Regions from separate parts of the Erwinia sp. AC075 genome, predicted to be linked through region 1. Evidence: predicted binding sites of a transcription regulator. Region 1 holds the regulator's gene; the other holds the start of a gene.

Evidence for each region. The regulator LexA, encoded in region 1, represses DNA repair genes until DNA is damaged. The targets are predictions, from matches to a motif close to TNCTGTATGTACATACAGNA.
Region 2: the regulator LexA is predicted to act here: its motif matches at 1,493-1,512, upstream of sulA (SOS-induced cell division inhibitor SulA).

Annotation. Positions count from the first base shown of each region.
Region 1 covers NZ_CEEDEU010000001.1:3,417,425-3,423,382, forward strand. The annotation lists gene dinF (MATE family efflux transporter DinF) at 234-1,556, opposite strand; gene lexA (transcriptional repressor LexA) at 1,676-2,284, opposite strand; gene AC0IXH_RS16125 (diacylglycerol kinase) at 2,401-2,760, opposite strand; gene plsB (glycerol-3-phosphate 1-O-acyltransferase PlsB) at 2,889-5,312, shown strand; gene ubiA (4-hydroxybenzoate octaprenyltransferase) at 5,373-5,958, opposite strand, start outside.
Region 2 covers NZ_CEEDEU010000001.1:1,976,296-1,982,253, forward strand. The annotation lists gene yccS (YccS family putative transporter) at 1-695, shown strand, start outside; gene AC0IXH_RS09320 (TfoX/Sxy family DNA transformation protein) at 692-1,321, opposite strand; gene sulA (SOS-induced cell division inhibitor SulA) at 1,533-2,042, shown strand; gene ompA (porin OmpA) at 2,390-3,463, shown strand; gene matP (macrodomain Ter protein MatP) at 3,557-4,012, opposite strand; gene AC0IXH_RS09340 (AAA family ATPase) at 4,198-5,952, shown strand.

The sequences.
Region 1 (5,958 bases):
CTCCTCAACCTTAGGTTCACAGCTTTAGGGATTTCGTCTTTGCAGACCACACAGCAGCAACATAAAACGCTGCTTAACTGCTTAACGTACAGATAATTGTAGTAGATGATGGCGAGTTTGCCCGTAATGGCGAAAGATAAAGCCACATTTTTAGCTAAAAGTGACAACGAAAAGTGAAAAAAGGCAGGGAGATCAGCAGATAACGAAGCGGCAGGTGGGTGTAACGAATTATTTCAGCCCGCAAACCAGCTGTTGTTGCGCCAGTGCCTGCGCCAGATGAGCCACAACGTCAACCCACGCAGCAGCAGGAACACGGTAACGGCCAGCCACAGACCATGGTTGCCTAACGACGGCACGGTGAACAGCGTCGCGCCGTAGCCCAGTGCCGCAATCAGCATGCCGTTGCGCATTTCACTGGCGCGCGTGGCACCAATAAACATGCCATCCAGCAGATAACACCAGACACCGCAGACCGGCAGGACAATCTGCCAGAACAGATAGGTGTCAGCCTGCTGCTGCAGTTCGGGGATTGAGGTCAGTAAGGCAACAATATGCGTGCCGGCAAGGCCATAGAGAATTGAAAAGGCCAGTGCCACCAGTCCTGCCTGGCGACAGGCCGCGTGCCAAATCAGCAGCAACCTTTTTGCGTCCTTTGCCCCATAAGCTTCGCCGGAGCAGGCTTCTACCGCATAGGCAAAGCCGTCCAGCGCGTAAGCGGTAAAGGTCAGGAACATCAACAATACGGCGTTGACGGCGACGACCTCACTGCCCAGCCGCGCACCCAATATCGTCAAGGAAACAAAGCACAGTTGCAGCAGTAAAGATCGCAACATAATGTCCCGATTCAGCCGCAGCAGCCGGCCGAAATTGCCCTGCCAGGCGGTTTTCAGCATCGGCAGCGAAATGCCCCGCAGCTTCAGCACCCGCCAGACCATAACCAGCCCAATCGCCAGCGTGACGTATTCTGCAATCGCCGTGGCCGCCGCCGCACCCTGCACGCCCCAGCCCAGCCCCATCACGAACCACAGATCCAGCACGATGTTGACCAGGTTTCCGACAACCAGCAGGATCACCGGCGCACGGGCATACTGTACGCCCAGCAGCCAGCCCAGTAATACCAGGTTGGCCAGCGTCGCAGGTGCACTTAACCAGCGGATATTCATAAACAGGGCGGCCTGATGCAGCACGGCAGGATCGCCACCCACGACAGAGAGCGCCAGGTGGTTAAGCGGGGATTTCAGCAGAATAAACAGCAGGCCAGCCGCCAGGGCAATCAGTAGCGGCTGCATCAGTGCGCGGGCCAGCGCCGGTTTATCACCCGCACCAAAGGCCTGCGCGGTTAATCCGGTGGTGCTCATCCGCAGGAACAGCAGCAGCATAAACAGGAAGCTGGTCGCGGTAGTGCCCACGGCAACGCCGCCGAGGCAGGAAGGACTGTCAAGGTGACCAATGACCGCGGTATCCACCAGGCCCAGTAAGGGCACGGAGATATTCGACAGGATCATTGGCAGCGCCAGCCGCCAGAGTTGGTTATCTGAGGGAGAAAATAATCGCATGGTCATCCACTGTGCGACTGGCTTAAAAGCATCACGGAAGCTGAATATGCCAGTCAATAAGGCATACAGCTTACCAAAAGAGAAACGCGCCGCAAAAGCAGCGCGTTAAGGTCAGGCGTTTACAGCCAGTTGCCGTTGCGGATTACGCCGACGGCCAGACCTTCAATCGACAGGGTCTGCAAGCGCAGATCGACCACGATCGGTTGGAATTCGCCGTTTTCAGGCAGCAGATGCACGATATTGCCCTGCTTCTTGAGGCGCTTTACCGTCACCTCGTCGTCAATGCGCGCAACCACGACCTGGCCGTTACGCACATCCTGAGTCTTATGCACAGCCAACAGATCGCCGTCCATAATCCCGATATCTTTCATCGACATGCCGCTAACACGCAGCAGGAAGTCGGCGCCCGGCTTGAACAGTTCAGGATCCACCTTGTAGTGGCCTTCAATGTGCTCTTCCGCCAGCAAAGGTTCACCTGCGGCGACACGGCCAATCAGCGGCAACCCTTCCTCTTCTTCCATCATCAGACGGATACCGCGAGACGCGCCGGAAACAATCTCGATCACGCCTTTACGTGCCAGCGCTTTGAGATGCTCTTCAGCCGCATTCGGGGAACGGAAACCGAGCTGTGCAGCGATTTCTGCCCGCGTCGGTGGCATGCCGGTCTGGTTAATGTGGTCGCGTATCAGGTCATAAACCTGCTGCTGCCTTGCAGTTAGTGCTTTCATCCCGCCCCCTGGTTGTTTATACAGTCAGCTGTGAGTATATACAGGTATTTGTGCGTTGAAAACCTAAAGATGTGGAAAAAACAGCAGTTTGTCAGATTATGGAAAGCGCGCCGCAATCAGGGAATTAGCAGCATTACCCAGACGAAAACAGCGAGTAGTATCGTCAGCAACACGGCAGCGGAGCCCATATCTTTGGCGCGACCCGATAAAGGATGCATCTCGCTGCCAATGCGGTCGACCACCGCTTCCAGCGCGCTGTTAAGGATTTCAACAATGATCACCAACATCACGGACCCTATCAGCAACACCCGCGTGACGGCGTCCACATCCAGCCAGCACGCCACAATCACCGCGACAATGCCGGCCACCGCTTCCTGGCGAAAAGCCGCTTCGTTTTGCCAGGCGGCGCGTATTCCTTTCCAGGAATAACCGGCGGCATTAATGATACGAGTCAATCCGGTGACGTTATTTGCCATAATCAGGGAACCCTTTGAGATGTTTAACGTCAATGTCTGGGTGGCGCACATTTTGCAACACCACAGATCTCACTGGCGCTTTCTGGTATGCTTGCGGCGCTTTGCTAACAAGAGGCTTCATGGTATCTATGTCAGGTTGGCGTAACTTATATTATAACTTATTGAATTTACCAGTAAAATTCCTGGTAAAAAGTAAAGCGATTCCCGCCGAGCCGGTTTCCGAGCTGGCGCTGGATACATCGCGCCCTATTATGTATGTGCTGCCTTATGATTCAAAGGCCGATCTGCTGGCGTTGCGTGAGCAATGCCGTAAACAGGATCTGCCCGATCCTTTAGATCCGCTGGAAATCGACGGTACGGTTTTGCCACGTCATGTGTTTATCCATGACGGCCCACGCGTATTCCCCTATTTCGTGCCTAACGTTGAATCGGTAAAACTGTTCCACGAATACCTCGATTTGCACCGCAGCAACCCGCTGCTGGACGTGCAGATGGTGCCGGTATCCGTGATGTTTGGCCGTGCACCAGGCCGTGAAGTGCAGGGCGACGATCAGCCTCATCTGCGCGTGTTGAATGGCATTCAAAAATTCTTTGCCGTGCTGTGGTTAGGCCGCGACAGCTTTGTCCGCTTCTCACCGATGGTTTCCCTGCGCCGTATGGCAACGGAACACGGCACCGACAAAATCATTGCGCAGAAGCTGGCGCGCGTGGCACGCATGCACTTTGCCCGTCAACGCCTGGCGGCCATTGGCCCGCGTTTGCCGGTGCGTCAGGACCTGTTCAATAAACTGCTGCAGTCCAAAGCCATCGCTAAAGCGGTGGAAGACGAAGCGCGCAGCAAGAAAATCTCCCATGAAAAAGCCCAGCAGAACGCCGTTGAGCTGATGGAAGAGATCGCCGCCGACTTCTCTTATGAAGCCATCCGTCTGACGGACCGCATCATGGGCTGGACGTGGAGCAAGCTGTATCAGGGCATCAACGTCAACGGCGGCGAGCGCGTGCGTCAGCTGGCGCAAGACGGCCACGAGATCGTCTACGTGCCCTGCCACCGTAGTCATATGGACTACCTGCTGCTCTCTTATGTGCTGTATCACCAGGGTCTGGTGCCACCGCACATTGCCGCCGGTATCAACCTGAACTTCTGGCCAGCGGGCCCGATTTTCCGCCGTCTGGGCGCATTCTTTATCCGCCGTACCTTCAAGGGTAACAAGCTCTACTCAACGGTATTCCGAGAATATCTTGGCGAGCTGTTCACCCGTGGTTACTCGGTAGAATACTTTGTCGAAGGCGGTCGTTCCCGTACTGGTCGTCTGCTTGACCCGAAAACCGGCACGCTGTCGATGACTATTCAGGCGATGCTGCGCGGCGGTAACCGCCCTATCACACTGGTTCCGATCTATATCGGTTATGAGCACGTGATGGAAGTGGGAACCTACGCCAAAGAGTTACGTGGTGCGACGAAAGAGAAAGAAGGGTTTATGCAGATGGTGCGCGGACTGCGCAAGCTGCGTAACCTCGGCCAGGGGTATGTGAACTTCGGGGAGCCGCTGCCGCTGGTGACCTACCTGAACAAGCATGTGCCGGAGTGGCGTGATGCCATCGACCCCATTGAAGCCCAGCGTCCAGCCTGGCTGACGCCTGCGGTGAATGACATCGCGCAGCGCGTGATGGTGCGTATCAACAACGCCGGTGCGGCCAATGCCATGAACCTGTGCGTTACCGCCCTGCTCGCATCGCGCCAGCGCTCGCTGACCCGTGAACAGTTGACCGAGCAGTTGGCGTGCTACGTTCAGTTGCTGCGTAACGTGCCGTATTCGCCGGACTCGACCGTGCCGGATATGACGCCAGAAGCGCTGCTGAACCATGCGTTAAGCATGAACAAGTTCGATATTGAGCAGGATAACATCGGCGAAATCATCGTACTGCCGCGCGAGCAGGCCGTGCTGATGACCTACTATCGCAACAACGTTCACCATATGCTGGTGATGCCGTCGCTGATCGCGGTGATCCTGTCGCATTACCGCGAACTGAGCCGGGCCGAACTGCTGCGTCAGATCAGCGTGATTTACCCGATGCTGAAGAGCGAGCTGTTCCTGCACTGGAATAAAGAAGATCTGCCTGCCGTGCTGGATTCGCTGGTGAGCGAGATGGCGCGTCAGGGCCTGCTGACGGCCGATGACCAGACGCTGCGTCTGAGCCCGGCACGCTTCCCAACGCTGCAACTGCTGGCGGCGGGTGTGCGTGAAACGCTGCAGCGTTATGCCATCACCTTCTCTATCCTCAGCGCGAATCCGTCGATCAACCGCGGTACGCTGGAAAAAGAGAGCCGGACCATGGCTCAGCGCCTGTCGGTACTGCACGGTATCAACTCGCCGGAGTTCTTCGACAAAGCGGTGTTCTCTTCACTGGTGCTGACCCTGCGTGATGAAGGCTATATCAGTGATACCGGCGATGCGCAGGTAGAACAGACGCACAGGGTCTATCAGATGCTGGCTGACCTGATCACTCAGGAAGTGCGAATGACGATTGAAAGTGCGGGACCGCACGAGTAAGCGTCAGGGCATAAAAAAAGGGTCGATGAGCAATCATCGACCCTCTTTTATTGGCATCACTCAGAGCCAGCCAGAGAATGGCGCCGTGCTGAGGGCAATCCCCAGGAACAACACCAAACCAACGTAGTTGTTGTTCAGGAAAGCCTGGAAACAGGGATCGCGTTCGCGGGCTGAGATCAGCTTCTGCTGATGCACGAACAGCGCGCCAGCCACCAGAATGGACCAGTAGAATGCGCCGCCCAGCTGCATCCGCCAGCCAATCACCGCCATCAGTACCAGCGTCGCCAGCTGCAACAAACCCACGATCAGCTTATCGAAACGACCAAACAGAATGGCGGTGGATTTGACGCCAATCTTCAGGTCATCATCGCGATCGACCATCGCATACAGCGTGTCATAAGCCACCGTCCAGCAGATATTCGCGGCGAACAGCAGCCAGCAGGTCAGCGGCACGGTTTCACTGACCGCCGCCCAACCCATCGGGATAGCCCAGCCAAACGCCGCGCCCAGCACCACCTGCGGCAGATGGGTGTAGCGCTTCATAAAGGGATAGACCCACGCCAGCGCCAGCCCACCAAACGACAGCCAGATGGTCATCGCGTTCATGGTCAGAACCAGACAGAACGACACCAGCACCAGTCCGGCA
Region 2 (5,958 bases), 1.4 Mb from region 1:
TCCGTCAATCGCAATATGCTCATGCCACAATGTTTATCACCTTGCTGGTGCTGTTCTGTTTCAATCTGCTGGGTGAAGGGTTTGAGATTGCCCTGCCCCGCATCTTTGATACGTTGTTAGGCTGCGGCATTGCCTGGCTGGCGGTGGCTTTCCTCTGGCCAGACTGGCGTTTTCGTCGGCTGTCTTCGGTTGCAGAACGCACGCTGACCGCTAACTGTCGCTATCTGGATGCCATTCTGGTTCAGTATCATCAGGGAAAAGACAACCGGCTGGACTACCGTATTGCCCGCCGTGACGCCCACAACGGTGATGCTGAGCTGGCTTCAGTGGTGTCTAACATCTCTGCAGAAAAGAATGCTTCCGCCTCGTTGCGGGAAGCGGCGTTTCGTCTGCTGTGCCTCAACCACTCCTTCCTCAGCTATATCTCGGCGCTGGGCGCGCACCGGGAAAAGATCACCCGGCCAGCCATGCTGCAATTGATGGATGATGCCGTCTGCTACGTCGATGATGTGCTGCATATTGATCTTATCGATGAACAAAAAACCCAAAGATTGTTGTCGAGCCTCTCTGAGCGACTGGCAGCAACGGAAGCCGACCCGGAAACCAAAGAGCCGCTGGTGCTTCAGCAGGTGGGTCTGTTGATCGCATTACTGCCAGAAATCGCTCAGTTAAAAAAACAGGTCCTGGAAACTTAACGTCTTCTCAGTTCGCTCAGCGTCTGGTACAGCAAGGTTTCGCGGTGCCAGCCCCTGAGCTCCTCTTTGATCGCCACCGGCAGTGCTTCACAATGCAGCCCCTCGATCGCGCCTTGCAACGCAAAAAGAATATTCACCCCAAGACTTTTATTTTTCTCGTGCAATTTTAACCAACTGCGCTTTGCGCCCAGCTGCTTTAACATCTCTGCGTTAGCGATACCCACCCGCCTGAGCTGCACTTCCAGTTTCATACTGAGATTAGGCAAATCCTTCAGCCGCCCCGAGTTTTGATGCAGTTTTTTATCTTGCATCGCCCCTTTCAGACACAATTGACAGAGCGCAATCAACTGTTCAGGCTCGGCCCACAGCGGGTTGTCAACGCGGTAGTATTCCAGCGCGACAGGGATCCCCCTTTTGTTAAACATCAACGGTTTCATCTTACGTTCAATGATATACGGCCTCACTTCTTCACAGGCCCGAAGATAGAGATCGCCCTCACTGACAAGCGCAAAGACCACGCTTTCCACTGATAAACTGTAGCCACCAAACTGGCTACGGCTATTTATCTCGCCCAGCGAAGAAAGCTGACGTTTTGCCCTGATAATATTGCTTTTTGAGTCCTTCATATTCCGCATCCTTAACGTTGTAAGACATCCTGGTGTTTCTCCTTTCCTGCAGAAAAAAAATAGGCAATCGCCGTTACAAGTTCAATCAATGATTTGCTTTGCACCCTATCGATTTGTTTTTTTGCGAGGCGTTTTCAAAAAAATAAGGTTGATCTTTGGACACCCTCGCTATACTGTACATCCATACAGTAACCCTGCGAGCGAAGCCAATATGCAAACTCATTCCCTGAAATCTTCTTCTGTTAAAACTGGTGTGCGGACTGCTCCAGACTGTGCGAAAGCCCAGCCTGCAGCTGCGGCGGGCTTAATCAGTGAGCTGACTTACAGCGAGAATCAGCCTGCTATGACGCAAATGTTGCTGCTGCCCTTACTGCAACAGTTAGGGACTCAGTCACGCTGGCAGTTGTGGTTGACGCCTCATCAAAAATTGAGCCGTAGCTGGTTGATTGAGTCAGGGTTACCGCTGGATAAAGTGATGCAGATTCATCATTCCGGTGCTATTACTACCGTAGAAGCGATGATTAAAGCATTACAGACGGGAAATTACAGTGTGGTTTTAGGTTGGTTGACGGGCGAGATCACCTTAGAAGATCGTCAGCGGCTTCAAAAAGCGGCATTTGCTGGCAAGGCTTTGGGGCTGATTATGCGACCCGATCGGATCAATTCTGCCTCCTCCAGACCGTTTAATGGCTTAAAAATTCACTCTACTTTGTATCATTAAGTAAAAATAAGAAATTTCTCACGAGAAAATTCTGCAGCTGGCTCGTTAAGCCCCTGATTATGCTATGAGCCTGCGGGACAATGGTTTAGCGCCATTTTCCCCTCAGGTTTTACCTGTATAACCTGTCTGCAGATGTGTAAATTTGTGTACGAAAGCCTATTTTTTTGCTGACCGTCGTCACATCATACTTGTAAGTTTGCTGGTACGTTGTAGACTTTACGTCGCCAGGGTGCTCAATAATCTCCAGTTTTTGGATGAGTCACAATCGAGCTTTATAACCCGGCGAAGGATTAATCAAAGAGCTAATTAAAGCTCATTGCCTATTTGGATGATAACGAGGCGCAATAATGAAAAAGACAGCTATCGCAATTGCAGTGGCACTGGCTGGCTTCGCTACCGTAGCGCAGGCCGCTCCTAAAGATAACACCTGGTATACTGGTGCAAAACTGGGTTGGTCTCAGTACCATGACACTGGTTACTACGGTAACGGTTATGCAAACAATGACGGCCCAACTCACGAAAGCCAGCTTGGTGCAGGTGCTTTCGGTGGCTACCAGGCTAACCAATACCTGGGCTTCGAACTGGGTTATGACTGGCTGGGACGTATGCCTAACAAAGGCAACGTAACTAACGGCGCATTCAAAGCACAGGGCGTTCAGCTGGCTGCTAAACTGAGCTACCCAATCACTGACGATCTGGACGTGTACACGCGTCTGGGCGGCATGGTATGGCGTGCAGACTCTACTCAGCAGAACACCATTACTGGCAACCGCCAGAGCGACCACGACACCGGTGTTTCTCCACTGGCTGCCGTTGGTGTTGAATACGCACTGACTCAGAACTGGGCTACCCGTCTGGATTACCAGTGGGTTAACAACATCGGTGATGCACAGACCGTTGGTGCTCGTCCAGACAACGGCATGTTAGCACTGGGTGTTTCTTACCGTTTCGGTCAGGACGAAGCTGCTGCTCCAGCACCAGCTCCAGCGCCTGCTCCAGCGCCAGTTGTTGAAACCAAGCGTTTCACTCTGAAATCAGACGTTCTGTTCACCTTCAACAAAGCTTCCCTGAAGCCAGAAGGTCAGCAGGCTCTGGATCAGCTGTACACCCAGCTGAGCTCACTGGATCCTAAAGATGGTTCTGTTGTTGTTCTGGGCTATACCGACCGTATCGGTTCTGACCAGTACAACCAGAAACTGTCCGAGAAACGTGCTCAGTCAGTAGTTGACTACCTCGTTTCTAAAGGCATCCCTTCTAACAAGATCTCTGCACGCGGTATGGGTGAATCTAACCCAGTTACCGGCAACACCTGTGACAGCGTGAAAGGCCGTAATGCCCTGATCGATTGCCTGGCACCGGATCGTCGTGTAGAAATCGAAGTTAAAGGCATCAAAGATGTTGTAACTCAGCCACAGGGCTAAGTTCTCTTTGATGAAAAAACCCCGCTTCGGCGGGGTTTTTTTTGGTCTTTATTTTGTCTGCCGGAACCGGCGGAAGGCGCTTTACGGAAGAAATTAATCCGGCTTGCCGAGAATGGCCTGCAGATCTTGTTTCAAAGAAGACATCTGCGTGGCGTATTTTTCTTTACGTTCAGCATCTTCTATCAGCTGCACAATCGTTTCGGAAAGCGTGCTGTTACGACGTTGAGCCAGACCGGCCAGACGCTGCCAGACCAGATATTCCAGGTCGATAGATTTTTTGCGTGTGTGCTGATGTTCAGCATTAAAGTGACGCTTGCGACGGGCGCGAATAGTTTGTTTCATCCGGTTTTCGAGCGCCGGATTAATATGTTGAGCAATCCAGGTTAAGACATCAACCGGGCGATTCTCCATCGCCAGCAGTTCGTCCACTACCGCCTGAGCCGCACTGTATTCCAGATATCGGGTGATCGCTTCACCCTCCCGGTGTTTTTTCACCAGGTATTTCCATTTCCAACCGCTTTCAAGATTTTCCAGTTGCTGATATTTCATCGGAATCTCATGCTGATTTCGTGACGAGTTTAGAATAACAGCTTTTTTTAAGCATGCCGTAAAGAAAACGGGCTTGTTATCGCAATCTGCTGCTGAACATCGTTTGAAGTGTCACTCTACGGTGCTTAACAGGCTGAAATCTTGTATAATGCCGCTTTTACTCATTTCAGAAAAATACGATAACTTTGACCAACAACAGACTTGAATGGCGTGCCCTACAGCCCGATACAGAAAGCGTTCAGCCCCTCTTCCTGCAGGCGCCTGAAGACGACGCCAGCTGCTTTGATGCCGTGCAATCACGCCTGTTTAATGGCCTGAGTCTGCTGCTGCAAACGCCGGCAAAATTGCCGCTGATGCTGATTAAAACAGCTGAAAACGTCGAATATCAGGCTTTACTGCAAGATGTCCTTTCTGGCCTCAGCGAAGATGATGAGGCGACGTTACAGGGAGGCCATTACCAGATTGACGGTATGTCGGTCACCTGGCGTGCTGCGGAAACGGAGCAGGATAACTTTGCCAGCACCGGTGGCATTCATCGTGCTGACTGGATTGAGGCAGAACAGCTTCTGGGCTGTGTACGCTGGTATAACAACCAGCTGACGCTTGAACCGGGACTGGTTCACCGGGCCAACGGTGGCACACTTATTTTGTCTCTGCGGACGTTAATTGCACAGCCTCTGCTGTGGCTTCGCATTCGACAAATTCTCACCACACAGCGCTTTGACTGGCACTCTCCTGACGAGACGCGCCCCTTACCGGTCGCTATCCCCTCCATGCCTTTGCAGTTTCGCCTGGTCCTGACCGGCGACCGTGACGTGCTGGCAGATTTCCAGGAGATGGAACCGGAGATGGCGGCCCTCTGCCTCTATGCGGAATTCGAAGAGAATATCCAGATTGTAGATGGCGAAGAGTTCAGCCTGTGGGTGAAATGGGTGTTGAACGTTGCCACGACTGAAGGCTATGGCCCGATTGCGGAAGACTTCTGGCCGGTGCTGATTCGCGAAGCCGTCCGCTACACGGGCGATCAGGATACGTTGCCGTTGGATCCCTCGTGGATCGCCCGACAACTGCTGGAAGCGGCGATGTACAGCCCGGATCAATCGGTCAATGGCGAGCAGTTGCAAACCGCACTGGAAACGCGTTCGTGGCGTGAGGGCTTCCTTGCCGAACGCGTGCGCGATGAGATCCTGCTCGATCAAATCCTGATTGAAACCGAAGGCACGATGGTCGGTCAGATCAACGCCCTGTCAGTGATCGAGTTCCCTGGGCATCCCCGTGCTTTTGGCGAACCTTCACGCATCAGCTGTGTCGTGCATGTCGGTGACGGTGAATTCACCGACGTTGAACGTAAGGCTGAATTAGGCGGCAATATTCATGCGAAAGGCATGATGATTATGCAGGCCTGGCTGATCTCTGAGCTGGAGCTTGAGCAGCAGCTGCCTTTCTCTGCCTCGATCGTATTTGAACAATCCTATTCAGAAGTGGACGGCGATAGCGCCTCTCTGGCGGAGCTTTGCGCGCTGATCAGCGCCCTCTCCGGTCAGCCACTGACCCAACAAATTGCCGTGACCGGTTCGGTCGATCAATTCGGTCGGGTGCAGCCTGTCGGCGGACTGAACGAAAAAATCGAAGGGTTTTTCCACATCTGTAATCAACGTACGCTGAACGGCACTCAGGGGATTATTATGCCTCTGGCAAACGTTCGCCACCTGTCATTACAGCAGGAAGTTGTTGATGCGGTTCGGGAAGGCAAATTCCATATCTGGGCGGTCAGCAGTGTGGAAGAAGCGTTGCCGATTTTGACCGGCGCAGAGTGGGATAAAGAAGAAGGTCCCTGCCTGCTCAGGTTGATTCAGGAGCGTATTGCTCAGATCAATCATCAGGATGGACGTCATCGTCCGTGGCCGTTGCGCTGGTTAAACTGGTTCAACCACAGCTGATCGGAC